DNA from 3 places in the Undibacterium sp. Di24W genome. Region 3 is predicted to be linked to each of the others. Evidence: predicted binding sites of a transcription regulator. Region 3 holds the regulator's gene; each other region holds the start of a gene.
The links. The regulator LexA, encoded in region 3, represses DNA repair genes until DNA is damaged. The targets are predictions, from matches to a motif close to ACTGTATNNNNATACAGT.

Region 1: a site for LexA is predicted at 1,626-1,643, ahead of ruvA (Holliday junction branch migration protein RuvA). Genes of this name have one in related genera too.
Region 2: a site for LexA is predicted at 1,204-1,221, ahead of recA (recombinase RecA). Genes of this name have one in related genera too.

The regions. Positions count from the first base shown of each region.
Region 1 covers NZ_JBMPOP010000010.1:72,970-79,750, forward strand. The annotation lists gene ACO0KZ_RS18595 (sulfate/molybdate ABC transporter ATP-binding protein) at 1-423, shown strand, start outside; gene ACO0KZ_RS18600 (CysB family HTH-type transcriptional regulator) at 432-1,373, shown strand; gene ruvA (Holliday junction branch migration protein RuvA) at 1,657-2,238, shown strand; gene ruvB (Holliday junction branch migration DNA helicase RuvB) at 2,277-3,344, shown strand; gene ACO0KZ_RS18615 (hypothetical protein) at 3,385-4,494, opposite strand; gene alr (alanine racemase) at 5,142-6,260, shown strand; gene ACO0KZ_RS18625 (D-amino acid dehydrogenase) at 6,308-6,781, shown strand, end outside.
Region 2 covers NZ_JBMPOP010000003.1:302,029-308,809, forward strand. The annotation lists gene ACO0KZ_RS07585 (hypothetical protein) at 16-696, opposite strand; gene recA (recombinase RecA) at 1,339-2,376, shown strand; gene recX (recombination regulator RecX) at 2,507-2,974, shown strand; gene sucC (ADP-forming succinate--CoA ligase subunit beta) at 3,594-4,778, shown strand; gene sucD (succinate--CoA ligase subunit alpha) at 4,797-5,678, shown strand; gene ACO0KZ_RS07610 (Stp1/IreP family PP2C-type Ser/Thr phosphatase) at 5,957-6,763, shown strand.
Region 3 covers NZ_JBMPOP010000003.1:602,859-609,639, forward strand. The annotation lists gene lon (endopeptidase La) at 2-2,410, shown strand; gene lexA (transcriptional repressor LexA) at 2,570-3,223, opposite strand; gene rpsF (30S ribosomal protein S6) at 3,536-3,904, shown strand; gene priB (primosomal replication protein N) at 3,947-4,261, shown strand; gene rpsR (30S ribosomal protein S18) at 4,271-4,555, shown strand; gene rplI (50S ribosomal protein L9) at 4,582-5,034, shown strand; gene ACO0KZ_RS08930 (replicative DNA helicase) at 5,269-6,657, shown strand.

The sequences.
Region 1 (6,781 bases), on a different contig from region 3:
CAGGTCGGCGCACCGAACGAAGTTTACCAACATCCTGCTACGCCGTTTGTGTATGGTTTCTTGGGTAACGTGAATCTGTTTCATGGTCGAGTGCACGAAGGTGTATTGGATGCGGATGGCGTAGCATTTGATGCGCCCGGTCATGCCGATACCCGTGATGCGGTTGGCACAGGTTATGTGCGACCCCATGAATTAGATATTGATCGCTATACAGTTGGTGCCACTGGGTTGGTGGTGAAGTTGCGCCGCGTGCATGGCATAGGACCGCTTGCGCAGTTGGAACTGGTACGTGAAGACAATGGACAAATCGTGGAAGCAATGATTAGTACTGAGCGCGCTGTGTATTTGAATCTGCAAGTGGGCGAAGCATTAGTGGTGAAACCGAAACGTCTGCATGTGTTTGTTGATAATGTAAGTGCCTAGGAACGACTATGAATTTCCAACAATTACGCTCCATACGTGAAGCCTGTCGTTGCGGTTATAACTTAACCGAAGTGGCGAATGTTTTGTACACCTCGCAACCAGGTGTCAGTCGCCAGATCCGCGAAGTGGAAGAGGAACTGGGTGTCGATATTTTTGAACGCAACGGTAAGCGTTTGACTGGCTTGACTGAGCCAGGTAAGGGCATCTTGCCCATCATAGAACGATTGCTGTTAGAAGCTGAAAATTTGCGTCAGGCGGGCAACGATTATTCCGATCAAGCACGCGGTACTTTAGCGATTGCCACTACACATACCCAAGCGCGCTATGTGTTACCGAAAGTGGTGCAGCAATTTCGTTTGGCTTTCCCCGAAGTGCGTATCGCCTTACAACAAAGTGCGCCCGAACATATTGCAGAATGGGTCTTGTCGGGCAAGGCAGATATCGGGATTGCGACCGAAGGTTTATCCGCATTTAAAGACCTGGTGTCCTTTCCTTGTTACGAATGGAATCACGTCGTGGTGGTGCCGGACGGACATCCCTTATTAGCGCATGTAGAATTAAGTCTCGAAGACCTCGCGAAATATCCATTGATTACGTACGATGTTGGTTTTACTGGTCGTGGACATATTGACGATGCATTCAAACAAGCTGGCTTGCGGACCGATATCGTGTTAACCGCGATGGACTCAGACGTGATTCAACAGTATGTTGCTTTAGGATTGGGCGTAGGTCTGGTGGCATCGATGGCGATTGAGACTGGGAATGAAAACCAACGTGCACAAGGTTTGCGTACCATTTCGGCGAGTCATTTATTTCAGTCTAATGTGACCCGACTTGCAGTCAGACGCGGTGCTTACTTGCGCGCTTACACCTATGATTTCATACAAAAATTCGCGCCGAGTTTGAGTCGTGAAGAAATACGTGGTGCTTTAGTAGAACAAGATAGCTAAGTTATTTTGATTGCATCGTCATTTGCTGGGTAAATGGGCAACGACTTAGCGTAAGTCGGTAATTTGTGCGGATTGTAAAAAGGAGTGAGCTTAAGATGCTCACTCCTTTTTGTTTTGGCTTTCGCCCTCTGCTTAAAGGCAAAAATTATGCGACGTTAGCTAAGCTATTGAAATTGTCGCAGTCTTATTCTAAGCAAGTTTTTATGTGGCACGACACATCCCTCGTCAATCTCCCTAGAATAGTTTACTATTACTGCTTATTTATACAGTATGAAAGCTCAGCATGATAGGTCGTATTGCCGGAACCCTGATAGAAAAGAACCCACCACAGATCATGGTTGATTGTCAGGGGGTGGGCTATGAAATCGACGTGCCTATGAGCACTTTTTATAATTTGCCGGCACTCGGTGAAAAAGTGGCCTTGTTGACTCATCTGGCGATTCGTGAAGATGCGCATGTTTTGTTTGGCTTTGGTACGGCAGAGGAACGCACCACCTTTAAGCAATTAATCAAAATCAGCGGTGTCGGGGCGCGTACTGCATTGTCGATTTTGTCTGGTATGTCGGTGGCTGATCTGGCGCAGGCGATTACTTTGCAAGAAGCAGGACGTTTAACTCGGGTACCTGGTATCGGTAAGAAAACCGCTGAGCGTTTGCTGCTTGAACTTAAAGGTAAGTTGGGGGCAGATCTCGGCGCTGCAGGCGTTGCGGCAGCGGCGGGTGATCATAGCTCGGATATTTTGAATGCTTTGCTCGCGCTTGGTTACTCAGATAAAGAAGCTTTAGCTGCGCTTAAATTGGTGCCAGCAGGTTCGGGTGTTTCTGATGGCATTAAAGCGGCTTTGAAGGCTCTTTCTAAGAGTTAAATAAGGGCAAAAAAGCTAAACACGAATAGTGATATTTTATGAGCATACAAACCGACAATCTCTCCACGCAATTCGTAGATACCCGCATTATCGCGGCGACGCCTTCTTCACCCAATGAAGAAGCGATAGAACGAGCCTTACGCCCAAAACAACTTGATGAATATGTTGGTCAGGAAAAGATCCGAGATCAGTTAGAGATCTTTATCGGTGCAGCGCGTCAGCGTAAAGAAGCACTTGATCATACTTTGCTGTTTGGACCACCAGGTCTTGGTAAAACGACGTTAGCGCACATCATTGCGCGTGAGATGGGTGTGAATCTACGTCAAACTTCAGGACCGGTGCTGGAACGCGCTGGTGATTTGGCGGCTTTACTGACAAATCTGGAAGCGAATGATGTTTTATTCATTGATGAGATTCATCGCCTTTCACCCGTGGTAGAAGAGATTTTGTATCCTGCTTTAGAGGACTATCAGATCGATATCATGATCGGCGAAGGACCTGCAGCGCGCTCGGTTAAATTGGATTTGCAGCCGTTTACTCTGGTTGGCGCGACTACTCGCGCTGGGATGCTGACGAATCCTTTGCGTGATCGTTTCGGTATCGTTGCACGTTTGGAATTTTATACTTCTGAAGAACTCAGTCGTATCGTCACTCGTTCGGCATCGCTGCTGCAAGTCCCGATTAAGGATGATGGCGCTTTTGAAATCGCGAAACGTGCGCGTGGTACGCCAAGGATAGCGAATCGTCTTTTGCGCCGGGTGCGTGATTATGTGCAGGTTAAAGGCGATGGTGAAATCACCAAGCCGATGGCTGATGCGGCATTGAAGATGCTAGACGTGGATGCGGTCGGATTTGACTTAATGGATAGGAAATTACTCGAAGCCATCTTGTTTAAATTTGGTGGTGGTCCAGTCGGCTTGGATAATGTCGCTGCGGCGATAGGAGAGGAGCGCGATACGATAGAAGATGTGCTTGAGCCTTATCTGATACAGCAAGGTTATTTACAACGTACACCGCGTGGGCGCATCGCCACTGCTAGCGCCTATGAACATTTCGGCTTGACTGCACCGCGCACTAATCCAAATGGGGATTTGTGGGGAACATAACTTGATAAGGCCTGTGCCTTATCAAGTTAGGGTAAGTTGCTTACTGCACTCGTGTGCATTGGCGCAAGACGCATTTAGCGACGAAATCCTTTTTTGCTTCACAGCTCATTTTATACACTTCCACGCTGCCTATTGGCGAGACCAATCCCGCCCCTTTGGTGCCAACACAACCCGCTTCCTTAGCCATTCTTTCGACTGTGAATGATGATGTGCCAAGTCTAAAAGGAATTGTTTCAATTTTTTCGTAAGTTGGCGCAGAGCTTGATTTTGTTGGTGTTGTAGTGGGTGTCGTAACTGGTGTCATAGTTGGTGTTGTACTTGCCACTACGGGTTCATTCTGTTGCGGCACTGTGTTTTGCATAGGCAAGTCTAGCGACTTTTCCGTCGTAGCCGGTGCAGGACTAACAACCAAACGTTCTGCTGTCGGTTGAACAGGAGATGTTATTGCTTGAGTCCTAGCTATTGTCGATTGAGTCGGCGACGCAGCGGCGGTTGAGAATGCAAACATTTCGTTTTGTAAAGTATCGACGCATGAGTTAGCGGCATTCTTCTGTTCTAGCTTAAGTCGCGCCCCATCATTTGCCATTAACTCGTCGTAAGTGGGTGCATTGGTGTTTGATTCTGGTATGTGTTTACAAAAACCTTCAGCGACGACAGCTTTTGTATTGGCATTAATTAGTCTCGCACGTGCGGTGAAGAAAATTCGATAATGCGTCCAATCGGTGGCGAAATAATTCATACTCCAAAGGAAGGTCTTTACATCGAGGACATATTGGGATGATGGGCTTGCAAGCGCAGCAATCTTGCTAACATCGTCGTCAGTAGCACTAAGTGGGGTGGTGATTCGTTTTACACCTAATCTGTTTTCTAAGGCAGTTGCCAAGTCATTTGACACTATTAATGCCGGATCACCCACCTTATATTTTTCAATAAGTTGATTGCCGTCGCTAATCGCAGCAAAAGCGCCAATCATGCCCAATGCAGCTTTGACTGGTGTCATAGCTGCAAAGTCAGGTTTCGGATAAGTTGTAATGGCGATGGTTTGATCTTTAAGAGCTGCCGCGTTGTTAGCGTCTAAGGCTTGCTTTCGTATTGTTGTGCAACCGGATAAGATCATTAATCCAATAATTAAAGTAAGTAATCGATTCATGTAATGTAGACTTGGTTGACAAAGTTGAAAGATGGCAATCGAATTGATAGTCAATATTTGAATATCTTCAAAAATGAAAATATTACCATCAAAGTAGGCTGGATCAGGCTAAAAACTGGTCGAGGTTTTCGCTTGTGATTTTTACGAGCGCTTTTGTGTGGATTAAGCTACGTTTATTAATTACTAATTGTGTTGGTGATTATCGAACTCAAACATGAACTCCGACTCGAACTTTGTTTTCTATTAATGAATCTCGGCGTTAACGGGATTCTGTTCGTTTAAGGGATGGAAAAACTGATCCAGATAGATGTAACTTCAAATGGTTTCCGGATGTTTACAATCAGAGTCAATTTCAGATTTTGGTGTCGGCATTTTAAGATTGGACATCCGTTTCTATTTTTAAATGTATCGGAATTGATCCAGTGTATTAATTTTGATACGAGTGTTGAATTTGCCGAATATTCATAGAAAGAAATTTGTTTGGTTGAACATATATTCTTTTTATTGTATTTATTTCGATACACCTTATTCTGTTAAAATTCCCTAGGAATTTCTTAAGTCTTTGATTTCATCGCAGAAACATAGCAATAGTCTGCATGGCACGGTGATTGCTAGCAAAGAGCAGGTTTAGTTTGACAGAGGTCATTATGCAACAAGAAGCTGGGCGCGCTGGCGCTCTTCTTACTATCGATTTGAAAGCCTTGCGGGCGAATTATCGATTTTTACAATCTCGCCTTGGTACTGCGCTATGCGGTGCGGCAGTTAAGGCGGACGCCTATGGCTTGGGCGCCATTCCAGTTTCTAAGGCTTTGGTGGCGGAAGGCTGCCGTCATTTGTTCGTAGCACAATTGGAAGAGGCAATTAGCCTGCGTACTCACATTGCACACGATGTGGCGATTTACGTCATGCATGGTTCGCCTGTGGGTTACGAGGCTGAATTTATTGAATATGGCTGTACACCCGTGCTCAATAGTCTGGAGCAGATCAGTGCTTGGCGGATCTTAGCTAAAGAGCGCTCTATCAGTCTGCCAGCTATTATCCAAATCGATACTGGGATGGCTCGTATGGGCTTGTCTCAAGCAGAACTGCGGACTTGGTTGAATGATTTTTCTATCACCGAAGGCATAGATCTGCGTTACGTGATGAGCCATTTAGCCTGTGCCGAAGATCAGCTTGACCCTATGAATCAAATGCAATTGAGTGCCTTTAAAAATTTGTGTACGCAATTGCGCCAGCAGTATCCGGACGCGAAGGCAAGTTTTTCGAATTCTTCGGGTATCTTCCTCGGATCAGAATTTCACTTTGACTTAGCGCGACCTGGTGCTGCCTTATACGGTGTCGCCCCGGTTGCTGGTCAAGAAAGCCCTATGCAATCGGTGGTTCAATTGCAAGGTCGGATTATTCAGACGCGTGAAATCCCTATGGGGGCTTCGGTCGGTTACAGCAAAACTTGGCGTGCGACTCAACCTTCTCGTATTGCTACAGTGTCAGTCGGCTATGCCGATGGTTGGCTGCGCAGTTTAAGTAATTGCGGTGTTGCCCACATCTCAGGTATCGAAGTGCCTATGGTGGGGAATGTTTCTATGGATACGATTACTCTGAATGTTAGTCACGTTGATCCGCAACTTTTGTACCCGGGCGCTTTGGTTGATTTGATCTGTCCAGACAATACCGTCGATCAGGTGGCAAAGCAGGCAGGTACGATAGGCTATGAAATTTTGACCAGCTTAGGGCCGCGCTACCAACGTCACTACGTTGATGTTTAGCAGCCAATCAAACAATTCATCAGATTCACCTTTACAGGAATTAGCACATGAAAATAGTTATCTTGGGAGCTGGCGTTATCGGTACCTCTACTGCCTACTATCTGGCCAAAGCTGGGCATGAAGTCACGGTAATTGAGCGTCAAAGTGGTGCGGCTTTAGAAACTAGTTTTGCGAACGCCGGAGAAGTTTCTCCGGGTTACTCTGCACCGTGGGCAGGACCTGGCGTGCCGATGAAGGCAATTAAGTGGTTGATGATGGAACATAGCCCATTAGCAATCCGTCCGAGCGCCGATCCAGCGATGTGGCGCTGGGTATTTCAGATGTTGATGAATTGCACGACTAAGCGCTACGAAATCAATAAAGGTCGCATGTTGCGCATGGCGCAATATAGCCGTGATGTCTTACAACAATTGCGTGAAGATACCGGCATTGCTTACGATGAGCGCACGCAAGGAACTTTGCAATTATTTCGCAATCAGCAACAACTTGATGGTTCACAAGCCGATATCGACATTCTCAAG
Region 2 (6,781 bases), 300 kb from region 3:
TCAAGTAATGCAAGGTCAGAATCCTAACGAGTTGTATTTTTTATCGGCAGTATTTTTTTGTAATTTTCGAAGGTCTTCTAACTGCTGGTAGAGCGCATGCGTCTTATTAAAAAAAGCGTGTTTTGCTTCTGGTTTTGGGTCTCCATGAAAAGATTGATACGGATATTTTGAGTGGCACTCTGAACGGGCTTTCATTTGCTCTAATTCGTTTGTACTAATCTCAATTTTTAGCTGCAATATGAGTTGTTCCCAAATTACTTTCGGTAATTCTTGATAGTTGATGAGCTGGAGCTGGTCAAGATCGCGCTGTTTAATCGCGGTAGAGTAAAACTGGTCAAGTACTCGCAAACCATAGCCGTCAAAGTCGCCAGGTGATAAATCTTTCTGATCTACTTTCAAGTTTCCCATGTCAACAAAGTTAGGAATCATTTGCGGCCCACGTTGGCGCTGATGTGAGGCGAGTACCTGTTCTGGATCTCGATATAAAAAAAGCATAGGCGTTTGCGGAAATGCTTGTCGAATAAAATCAAATCGTCCTAAATGCCAGCTATCCAATTTGATGAGGAAATGTCTTTCCGTAGCAAAGCGCCGCTGTCCTAAAGTGCCAATTAATTGTTGAAAGAGGCGGATGTTTTTCTCGGTAAGTTCGTTAAACTGACGAAAGAACGAGTCAATTACTGGCGGTTCGGATAGCACAATGCAATGTTGCAAAGTACTAAGTATTTGTGTCAGTAAAGTCGAACCACAGCGTGAGACATGAAATACAAACGCGCTCGGTTCGACGGAGTCAGTAAATTGAGCAAGTGTTGAAATAGGTGTCCTGCAAACGCGACGTTGATCTGGAGTTTGGTCATTCAATGTATTTTGAAAAAAAGAAGCATGAAATCTTTGTGCCCCCATGTCGCGCCAAAATATGTCCGAAGTTTTATCGCAGATGCTTACTGGATACCAGTTTTTTAGAGACGGGAGTTGCTGTGCATCTATCCATTCACCTCGAGCGAAAGAGCGTTCTTCCACTGCAAATCCATGTTGTGATTGCATAAAATAACTGAAGTGAAAATAATAAAAATTTTAACATTTTATCGGGTAAGACCTGTAATTTTTTCGTGAGTTCAGATAGCGCTATGAGCTATTTGGAGAGCGCACTTGGAGTGATTAAAATGCAACGGCCAAAAAATATTTTAAAAGATGCTTGCATAAACCACTGATTTTTTATACAGTGCCGACATGCAGTGATTTGAGCAGCTTTTAAAAAGTTGCCTCATATCCGAATTAATTTCAATGTCATTGGCATTTACTTTATTTGGCAATTACTTTAGTACTCACTTGGAAGAGATCATGGACGATAGAAAATCTGATAACGGCACCGATAAAAGTAAGGCATTGGCTGCTGCGCTTGCACAAATTGAAAAGCAATTCGGTAAAGGCTCCATCATGCGTCTGGCAGATGGCGCAACGGTAGAAGAAGTGCAGGTCGTATCCACGGGTTCTTTAGGATTGGACATTGCACTCGGCGTTGGTGGCTTGCCACGTGGCCGTGTTATTGAGATTTATGGTCCCGAGTCTTCAGGTAAGACAACCATGACCTTACAAGTGATTGCTGAAATGCAAAAACTAGGTGGTACTTGTGCGTTTATAGATGCCGAACATGCATTGGATGTCGGCTATGCGCAAAAATTGGGTGTTAACTTAAATGATCTATTGATTTCTCAGCCAGATACAGGTGAACAAGCACTAGAAATCACCGATGCCTTGGTACGTTCTGGTAGTGTTGATTTGATTGTTATTGACTCTGTAGCCGCTTTAACACCAAAAGCTGAAATTGAAGGTGATATGGGCGATTCTTTACCTGGTCTGCAGGCTCGTTTAATGTCGCAAGCACTACGTAAATTGACAGGCAGTATTAATCGTACCAACACCACAGTTATTTTCATTAATCAGATTCGTATGAAAATTGGCGTTATGTTTGGTAGTCCTGAAACCACAACAGGTGGCAATGCCCTCAAATTTTACGCTTCCGTCCGCTTGGATATTCGTCGCACCGGTTCAATTAAAGCGGGTGATGAAGTCATCGGTAACGAGACTAAAGTTAAAGTCGTCAAAAATAAAGTTGCACCACCATTTAAAGAAGCTCATTTTGATATTCTTTATGGAGCAGGTACATCTCGTGAGGGGGAAATCTTGGACCTAGGTGCGGATTGCAAGATTGTTGAGAAATCAGGTTCTTGGTATAGCTATAACGGTGAAAAAATTGGACAAGGGAAGGATAATGCGCGTAACTTCCTGATTGAACGTCCTGCTTTGGCACATGAGATAGAAAACAAGGTACGGGCGCAGCTAGGTGTGCCTCTCTTGCCGGCCTTGGCTGTAGAATGATTTTTTGTTGGATAGTGCTTCGATCCGACGTTGCGTTAAATAGATCACGGTAGTCTTAAGTCGACCTGCTTGGCAACAAGCGGTCGACTTTTTTTATGAGTTCAATACCTCCCTTCAATTTGTAGAGCCTATGATTAAACCAAAACTAAGTTTAAAGGGACGAGCTCTTCGTTATCTTTCTATGCGCGAGCACAGTCGACACGAGTTAGCGCGAAAATTGCTTGCTTACGTGCAAGAAGGTGATGATTTGGAAGCGCTCTTGAATTTTTTGGAAGACTCAAAATTCTTATCTGATCAGCGGTTTTCTGAAGCACTGGTGAATAAGCGTCAGGCAAGGTTTGGCAATCGAAAAATTATGGCTGAGTTACAGAGTCACAACTTACCCAAAGAAGACTTGGAAGATTTGAAGGATGTACTTCGAGATTCTGAAGAAAAGCGTGCGATTGATGTTTTACATAGAAAATTCTTGAATCCACCAATCGATCATCGCGAAAAAACGAAACAAATGCAATTCTTAGCACAGCGTGGATTTTCTAGTGGCGCGATTAGCACTGCGATACGTGCATCGCGTCTTTCAGCGGAAGATTTTGAGGGTTAATTTAAAGAAGATAATTCAATTGATTTTTATTTGTGACAACATTTTTCCTTCAAGTCCTCTATAAATCGACCATACAGGGATCTAGAGTCTGATCTCAAAATTCAATTTATGATTCGAATCGCAGAAATTGGTCTAACCAAAAAATGGAATTAGTCGTTGAGCTGTGCTAGAATCCACAGGTTTTTTGCAATGCCGCAAGAGCGGCTGTTACCGTAGAAGCTACGATAACGCACGCAATTGTGGCTTTTTATGTTCGAATTGCCGCCAGTAGGCATGATGCCCTTAACAATACTAATTACTTTTATTACTCAGATCTCTGAGTGTGAACATGCCATCCAAGCTGCAATGCGAGCTTTGGTAGTGCGTGTGTGTAATTGTCTGCATCGTGTTTTGGCTAGCACTCAGCTGGTACAAGCAGATCTTTTTACTGATATTTCAAACGTACGCTAACAAAACGTAACGCCAAAATTGTGGTTGTTGCGTTTTTTTGCATGGGCTTTAGTTTTTTTGTCAGCACTGAGAGTTTGTGGTTTCGCTTTATGAGTTGCTCTCGAGCTCAGCATTAATTTGTTTTGTTTTGTTCCTGTTTTGTTTTACTTTTTAACCAATACCTCAGTGTCTGAAGGGAAGTCGTATGAAAATCCATGAGTATCAGGGTAAAGAAATCCTCCGTAAATACGGAGTGACCGTACCGCGCGGTATCCCATGCATGTCCGTTGAAGAAGCAGTCAAGGCTGCAGAAACTTTAGGCGGCCCAGTATGGGTAGTCAAAGCACAAATTCACGCCGGTGGCCGTGGTAAAGGTGGTGGCGTTAAAGTTGCTAAATCCATCGAGCAAGTACGCGAATACGCTGATGCGATCATGGGTATGCAGCTGATTACGCACCAAACTAGTCCAGAAGGTCAAAAAGTACGCCGCTTGTTGATCGAAGAGGGCGCGGACATTAAGAAAGAACTGTACGTAAGTATGGTGACTGACCGTATTAGCCAACGAGTCGTATTAATGGCGTCTTCTGAAGGCGGTATGGACATTGAGGAAGTGGCTGAGTCACATCCAGAATTGATCCACTCTATCGCAATCGATCCGACAGCGGGTCTGCAAGACGCAGAAGCGGATGACATTTCCCGCAAAATCGGTGTACCAGAAGGTTCTATCGAAGACGCACGCGTTCAGTTAAAAGGCTTGTACAAAGCTTTCATGGAAACAGATTGCTCTTTGGCTGAAATCAATCCTTTGATCTTGACAGGCTCAGGCAAAGTGATCGCTTTGGATGCTAAGTTCAACTTCGACGCGAACTCATTGTTCCGTCAACCAGAAATCGTGGCTTATCGCGATTTGGATGAAGAAGATCCAGCTGAAATCGAAGCGTCGAAATTTGATCTCGCATACATCTCTCTTGACGGTAACATTGGTTGCTTGGTGAATGGTGCTGGTTTGGCGATGGCAACCATGGATACGATCAAATTGTTTGGTGGCGAACCAGCAAACTTCTTGGACGTAGGCGGTGGCGCGACTGCAGAAAAAGTGACCGAAGCCTTCAAGATCATGTTGAAGAATCCAGGTTTGAAAGCAATCTTGGTCAACATTTTTGGAGGCATTATGCGCTGCGACGTGATCGCAGAAGGCGTTATTACTGCATCCAAAGCTGTGTCCTTGCAAGTACCTCTGGTGGTACGCATGAAAGGTACAAACGAAGAAATCGGCAAGCAAATGTTGGCTGACTCAGGTTTGCCTATCATCGCTGCAGACACGATGGAAGAAGCGGCGCAGAAGGTTGTTGCCGCTGCTGCCGGTCAAGCTTAATTTTCGCAAGGAATCACTATGTCCATCCTGATTAATAAAGACACTAAAGTCATCACCCAAGGTATCACTGGCAAAACTGGCCAGTTCCATACACGTATGTGCCGCGATTACGCGAACGGTCAAAACTGTTTCGTTGCTGGCGTCAACCCTAAGAAAGCGGGCGAAGATTTCGAAGGCATTCCAATTTTCGCGAATGTCTCTGAAGCTAAAGCAGCAACAGGTGCAACGGTTTCTGTGATCTACGTTCCACCAGCGGGTGCAGCAGCTGCGATCTGGGAAGCGGTTGAAGCGGATCTAGATTTGGCGATCTGTATCACCGAAGGTATTCCTGTTCGTGACATGATGATGTTGAAAGACCGCATGGCAAAAGCTGGTAGCAAAACAAAATTGCTTGGCCCTAACTGCCCAGGTTTGATCACACCAGACGAAATCAAGATCGGTATTATGCCTGGTCACATTCATCGTAAAGGTCGTATTGGCGTGGTTTCCCGCTCTGGTACATTGACTTACGAAGCGGTTGGTCAATTGACTGCACTCGGCTTAGGTCAATCTTCTGCGGTTGGTATTGGAGGCGATCCAATCAATGGCTTGAAACATATCGACGTGATGAAGATGTTCAACGATGATCCAGACACTGACGCTGTGATTATGATCGGTGAAATCGGTGGTCCAGATGAAGCGAATGCTTCTTACTGGGTACGCGATAACATGAAGAAACCAGTAGTTGGTTTCATCGCTGGTGTGACTGCGCCTCCAGGCAAACGTATGGGCCACGCTGGTGCCTTGATTTCTGGTGGTGCCGATACTGCGCAAGCCAAATTGGATATCATGGAAGAATGCGGTATCAAAGCAACTAAAAACCCGTCAGAAATGGCGCGTTTGTTGAAAGCGATGCTGTAATTTTTTAAATGATTTGTAATAAATTAAAGAGGGAGCTTCGGCTCCTTTTTTAATTCCCGCGTGCTAGAGGTGAAGTGTGTTTATGTTGCCGTTGCGCTATTGAAACATAATTTTCTTATTGGAACGTCAAAATTTCCAGCAATAATGTTAAGCTAAAGTAGTTTCTGAAATTTTGCTTGTGGCACATATTAGTGTTTCACCAAAATGTCGGGCTCCTAGTTTTTTGTTGATTGATTTTTCGATTGTTTCTGATCGACACTACAAGAAGTTCTTTATCCATGTTTGTACAAACAGTTTTGGAATTTGCCAGTCATACCGATATAGGATTGGTGCGTAGTCACAATGAAGATGCTATCGAGATCAATGCAGAGATCGGTTTAGCGATCTTGGCTGACGGTATGGGCGGTTATAACGCGGGAGAAGTGGCTAGCAAATTGAGTGTCGACCTAGTACGCGAACAAATACTACAAAAACAAGCCGCAAGTTGGATGCCTAGATTGCCTTGGCAAACTTCAACCCCCGCTAAATGGATAAGTGAGGCCATCACATTCGCGAATCAGGAAGTGATAGAGCAGGCAAACAAGAACCCTGATAATTTTGGAATGGGTACGACTATCGTTGTTGCTCTTAGTTATTTCGATCGTTTGTTAATTGGACATGTAGGTGATTCACGCGCTTATCGTTTTCGAGATAACTTCATCGAACAAATCACACGCGACCATTCAGTTTTGCAAGCTCAAATAGATGCGGGTTTAATTTCCATTGCCGACGCACATCTTTCGCCAATTAAGAACCTAATCACACGCGCTGTCGGTTCTCATGAGGAAATCGATGTAGAAGTCCATGAGCATCAGATGAAAGAGGGCGATATTTATCTGCTTTGTTCAGATGGCTTGTCTGATATGTTGGATCAAATTCATATTCAAAGTGTGCTACGTGAGCAAGCGAATGATTTAGATACCTGCTGTAAAACTTTAGTTTATCTGGCGAATCGTCAAGGCGGGTCAGATAATATTTCTGTTGTTTTAATACGAGTCAAAGAATTGCACGAAAGACGCTTTATGGAGTATATTTTTGCTAGCTAAAAGACAATAAGAATAAAT
Region 3 (6,781 bases):
CATGACAACTCCCACAATTACTGAACGTACAGAATTACCCTTATTGCCCTTGCGCGATGTCGTGGTATTCCCTCACATGGTGATCCCATTGTTTGTTGGTCGTCCAAAATCGATCAAGGCTCTGGAAGCTGCGATGGAGCAGGGTAAGAGCATTATGTTGGCGGCACAAAAAGCCGCTGCAAAAGATGAGCCTTCGGCCGAAGATATTTATGAAATTGGCTGTATCGCGAATATTCTACAAATGTTGAAATTGCCAGATGGCACGGTCAAAGTGCTGGTTGAAGGTACACAACGTGCGCGCATTCACAATATTACTGATTCTGAATCCCATTTTATTGCTGATCTGACGCCAGTTGCATTAGATGAGGGAGATGATTCCGAAGTCGAAGCAATGCGCCGCGCGATTGTTCAGCAATTTGATCAATATGTAAAACTAAACAAAAAGATTCCACCAGAAATTTTGGCTTCCTTGTCCGGTATTGATGATGCTGGTCGCCTGGCCGATACCATTGCCGCACATCTGCCTTTGAAGTTGGAGCAGAAGCAAGTTATTTTGGAAATATTTAGCGTGGCTAAGCGGTTGGAGCATTTGCTTGGTCAGCTAGAGGGTGAATTGGATATCCTCCAGGTCGAGAAACGTATCCGCGGACGTGTAAAGCGTCAGATGGAAAAATCTCAACGCGAATACTATTTGAATGAGCAGGTCAAAGCGATTCAGAAAGAACTCGGCGAGGGAGAAGAGGGCGCAGACATTGATGAGCTAGAGAAAAAAATAACTGCGGCAAAGATGCCAAAAGAAGCGCGCGATAAGGCCATGAATGAGTTGAAGAAACTTAAAATGATGTCGCCTATGTCCGCCGAGGCAACCGTGGTGCGTAATTACATTGATACCATCGTTAATTTGCCTTGGAAGAAAAAATCCAAAGTAAATAATGATTTGAGCAATGCTGAAAAAGTATTGAGCGATGATCATTACGGTTTGGATAAAGTTAAAGAGCGTATTTTGGAGTATCTCGCTGTTCAACAGCGTGTAGATAAATTGAAGGCTCCAATTTTGTGTTTGGTTGGGCCTCCTGGTGTCGGTAAGACTTCACTTGGACAATCCATTGCACGTGCGACGAACCGTAAGTTTGTTCGTATGGCCTTGGGTGGTGTGCGTGATGAGGCTGAGATTCGTGGTCATCGCCGTACCTATATTGGTTCTATGCCGGGTAAGATTTTGCAGAGTCTTTCAAAAGCGGGTGTACGTAATCCTTTATTCTTGCTTGATGAAGTCGATAAGATGGGGGCGGATTTCCGTGGAGACCCATCATCAGCTTTATTGGAAGTTTTGGATCCCGAACAAAATCATACTTTCTCAGATCATTACATTGAGGTGGATTTTGATTTGTCCGATGTGATGTTTGTAGCGACATCGAACTCTTATAACATTCCAGCAGCATTGCTGGATCGGATGGAAGTGATTCGTTTGTCGGGTTATACCGAAGATGAAAAAGCTAGTATCGCAATACGTTATTTGTTGCCCAAGCAAGTCAAGAATAACGGTTTGAAGGAAGAGGAAATTTCAGTTTCTGAATCAGCTATTCGCGACATCATTCGTTACTACACGCGTGAAGCCGGTGTGCGTTCATTGGAGCGTGAAATCTCTAAGATTTGCCGTAAGGTGGTAAAAATGTTGTTGCTCAAGAAGACAGAGAAGAAAGCCACTATCACTTCAAAAAATTTGGATAAATTCTTAGGTGTGCGCCGCTACGATTTTGGCGTAGCGACCAAAGAGAATCAAGTGGGGCAAGTCGTTGGTTTAGCATGGACCGAGGTTGGTGGTGATCTATTGACCATCGAGGCGGTCTCTATGCCTGGTAAAGGCGCGACGATTCGTACCGGTACGCTTGGTGATGTCATGAAAGAATCGATCGAAGCTGCGCGTACGGTTGTTCGTAGTCGTGCTGCTAGATTAGGTATCAAGGCTGACGTTTTTGAGAAGACCGATGTGCATATTCATGTACCAGAAGGCGCGACGCCGAAAGATGGTCCATCCGCAGGTATCGCGATGACCACGGCAATGGTCTCGATTTTTACAGGTATTCCGGTGCGTGCTGATGTGGCGATGACAGGTGAGATTACTCTTCGTGGCGAAGTTCTGCCAATTGGCGGTTTGAAAGAGAAATTATTGGCAGCACATCGTGGTGGCATTAAGACAGTGTTGATTCCTGAAGAAAATGCGAAAGATCTGACGGAGATTCCTGATAATGTAAAAAACAAGTTGGAAATCATTCCAGTGCGCTGGATTGATAAAGTCTTGGAAATTGCTTTGGAGCGCCAGCCAGTGCCCCTAACGGAAGAGGAAATGGCAGTCCCCGCAGTCGCAAAAACTGATGCAAGCGCAGATACTTCTACGATTAAGCACTAATCTGTACTCAGAACTTTTCTTTGTCGTTAAATAGAAAAATGCCCGATGATTTTGTCGGGCATTTTTTTATAATCTAACTAGTTATAGTTGATATATTTGTCGCGAGAATTTTTAATCGCTTTGGCTGTTTGATTCGAGCATGTGACTCTCCCTATCTACTTACCAGCTACGCATCAAGCCAACTGCGAGACCTTCTAGCGCAAAGTCGGGTACATTCTCATCAATAATAATGGGTGAGAAATCCGAATTCTCCGGTAGTAGCTCAACGCCATTTGATGTTTTCATATACCGTTTCACAGTAACTTCTTCGCCTATTCGCGCCACGACAATTTGTCCATTACGAGCACTGTCTGTTTTTTTGACTGCGAGTAAATCACCATCCATGATTCCTATGTCGCGCATTGATAAACCACGTACTCTGAGTAAGAAGTCTGGCTTTGCAGAAAATAACGATGAATCAACTTGGTAAGTTGCTTCAACATGTTCGGTCGCCAAAATAGGTGATCCTGCCGCGACACGTCCGACTAAAGGCAAGCTCAATTGCATCAGTGCTGGATGTGGTAATGCCATTTGCATATTTGGCATTGAGTTCGATAGTGCAGACTCCAGCAATCGAATGCCGCGGGAAGTGCCTGCTGCAATTTCAATAACACCTTTGCGAGCCAAGGCTTGTAAGTGCTCTTCTGCAGCGTTGGTGGAGCGAAAGCCTAATTCGTTAGCGATTTCGGCTCGTGTTGGAGGAAATCCCGTATTTTGAATAGCATCTTTTATAAGGTTAAGAATTTGTTCTTGGCGAGCGGTGAGCTTGAGCATAGTAGTCCCGTTAGGATCTTAATTGAATCTTTTATTGAATTTGTAGAGGCTGTATATATAAGCAGACTGTATTTTTATACAGTAAATGACTGAATGCAAGTTATTTTGTGTTTTTTTTGCACTTAACAGGTTAATCGCCATCAAATAAACGTTTTTCGCTTCGCGAAGTATGAGTGTAATTTCTAATTAACCATTACATGTAATCTAACCGCTTGATTGTGATGGGAAAATAAGTTATCATCGCGGGCTGTCCTCTTCCTGCACTCGTCTTGACGCCGAGGCAGGCTTTATTTTTGTCCACAAGGAGAAATTATGCGTCATTATGAAATCGTATTTATCGTACATCCCGATCAGAGCGAGCAAGTTCCTGCAATGATCGAACGTTACAAAGCTAGTGTAACTACACGTGGCGGCCAAGTGCACCGTGTTGAAGATTGGGGCCGCCGTCAATTGGCTTACATGATTCAAAAATTGGCTAAAGCTCACTATGTTTGCATGAACATTGAGTGCGACGCTGAAACTTTGCTTGAGTTGGAAACAGCATTCAAATTTAATGATGCCGTATTGCGCCACCTCACAGTTAAATTGAAAAAAGCAGAAACAGCTCCTTCTCCAATGATGAAGTCTGTGCAGAAAGAAGACTCTGCTAAGGCTCAACGTGTTGAAGCTCCAGCAGCTTAATTATTTTGACTAAGTGCGCGTAAGAAATCATAAATCATACTTGTGAATCAACTTAAAGTCGTAGCCACAGTTGTAGAGAAATCGGTGTTGCGTTATACCCCAGCGGGAATACCCATCGGCACAGCTACATTGAAGCACGATTCTAAGCAAGAGCAAGCAAGTGCTCCGCGCCAGGTTGAGTTCGAAATTCCAGCAATTGCTGCTGGTGAAATTTCTAAACAATTCCTGGAGATTGAATTGGGGGCTTTGATGATTTTTACTGGTTTCTTGGCGCGCAAAAACCGCAACAGCAAAAGTCTCGTTTTTCACGTTACTGAATTTCAGAAATCGGAAAACGAAACAAATTTACTAGATTAGGAGCCTAAAATGGCATTCGGTAAAAAATTTGATAAGAGCAAATTAAAACAAAAGCGTCAGCAACAAAATCCTTTGTTCAAACGTAAAAAATTCTGCCGCTTCTCAGCGGGTCATGTAGCAGCAGTTGACTACAAAGACATTGATACTTTAAAAGATTTCATCCAAGAAAACGGCAAAATTATGCCTGCACGTTTGACAGGTACTAAAGCTTTGTATCAACGTCAAGTTGACACAGCAGTTAAGCGCGCACGCTATCTCGCGTTGTTGCCTTACACTGATTTGCACACAGCGTAATTGACGACGGAAATTAGGAGAAAAACATGCAAGTTATTTTGATGGATAAAGTCGTTAATCTCGGCAATCTGGGTGATGTAGTTCGTGTTAAAGATGGTTACGCTCGTAACTTCTTGATTCCACAACGTATCGCTCGTCGTGCAACTGCAGCTGCGATCGCTGAATTTGAAGCGAAACGCGCTGAGTTGGAAAAAGCAGCAGCCGCTAAATTAGCTGAAGCTCAAGCTCAAGGCGAAAAATTGAACGGATTGACAGTTCAAATTTCTCAAAAAGCAGGTGTAGATGGTCGTTTGTTTGGTTCAGTAACCAACTTCGATATCGCTGAAGCATTGGCTAAACAAGGTTTCGCAGTTGAAAAGGCGCAAGTTCGCTTGCCATCCGGTCCTTTGAAAACAACTGGCGATCATTCCGTTTCTGTGGCATTGCACACAGACGTTGTGGTTGACGTAATCGTTGCTGTTCTGGGCGAGCACGCTTAAGCTTTAGTTCTTTCTAGAGTACAGAAAAGCCGGGTTTTCCCGGCTTTTTTTATGCCTTTTTTAGTGAACGTTAAATACTAAGGTGTCCCAATTATTTGGCATAAAAATAGAGATATTGAAATTGTAAAATAATTTGTGTATCTACTATTTGCTCGACCTATTTTTGATTTTAAGCTTGTTATTTGAGATGTTTCTTCTGTTTTTGAGTAGTAATAAAAAGGTATAATGCGCACCATGAAACCGCCTTCAGATCCTCAGTTAGACTCAATCCGTGTACCTCCACACTCCATCGAAGCTGAACAGTCAGTTTTGGGTGGTTTGCTGCTCGATAATGCTGCATGGGATAGGATTGCTGATTTTATTCGTGAAGATGATTTTTACCGCTACGATCATCGCATTATTTTTCAATTCATCGTTAAGCTGGTTAACTCTTCCCGTCCAGCCGATGTCATTACAGTTTTTGATGCCTTAAGTGCAGCCGGTAAAGCGGATGACGTTGGCGGTCTGACTTATTTGAATGCACTGGCGCAAAATACGCCCTCAGCAGCGAATATTCGCCGTTACGCTGAAATTGTCCGTGACCGCGGTGTCCTGCGTAAGTTGATAACTGTGGCAGATGAAATTTCCGGTCAAGCATTTAATCCGCAAGGCAAAGAAGTTAAGCAAATGTTGGATGAAGCTGAATCCAAAATCTTTGCGATCGCTGAAGAGGGAGCACGTGGTGCTCAGGGTTTTCATGCAATTCAGCCTTTGTTAACCCAGGTGGTTGAACGTATTGATGAACTGTATAACCGAGACCATACCAGCGACATTACGGGTGTCCCAACTGGCTTTGTCGATCTAGACCGTATGACCTCGGGCCTGCAGCCTGGCGATTTGATTATTGTCGCGGGTCGACCATCCATGGGCAAGACGGCCTTCTCAATTAATATTGGCGAGAACGTCGCGATTGATAGCGGACTTCCTGTTGCTGTGTTCTCGATGGAGATGGGCGGGACACAGTTAGCAATGCGTATGTTAGGTTCGGTAGGTAAGTTGGATCAGCATCGTTTGCGAACTGGGCGTTTGATCGATGAGGATTGGCCACGCTTGACACATGCGATTCAAAAAATGAATGAAGCGCAATTTTACATTGATGAAACGCCTGCTTTAAGTTCCATCGAGTTGCGTGCCCGTTCTCGTCGCTTGTCGCGTCAGTGCGGCAAACTTGGCTTAATCATTATCGATTACTTGCAGCTGATGTCAGGTAATTCTGGTGGCGAGAATCGTGCAACTGAGATTTCTGAGATCTCTCGTAGTTTGAAAGGCTTGGCGAAAGAATTGCAATGCCCGGTTATTGCGTTGTCGCAGTTAAACCGCTCATTGGAGCAGCGCCCGAACAAACGGCCTGTTATGTCAGATTTGCGCGAATCAGGTGCGATTGAGCAAGATGCAGACGTAATTTTGTTCATTTATCGTGATCAAGTTTATAACCCGGACTCTCCAGATAAAGGGACAGCGGAAATTATTATTGGTAAGCAGCGTAACGGCCCGATCGGTAGCGTTCGTTTGACCTTTCTTGGGGAATATACCAAGTTTGATAATTACACCGGCTCCTTGTCGATCTATGGCGATAGCGAGTAGTTTTTTTGTGGTTTGAATTTGTTTTAGCTTCATTTTTAGTTTTTGTAGTACCACTAAGTCAGATGATCCTTGCAATAGAAGTTTAGATAGCAGGGACTTAATATAAAAATTTTCTATTCTAGGG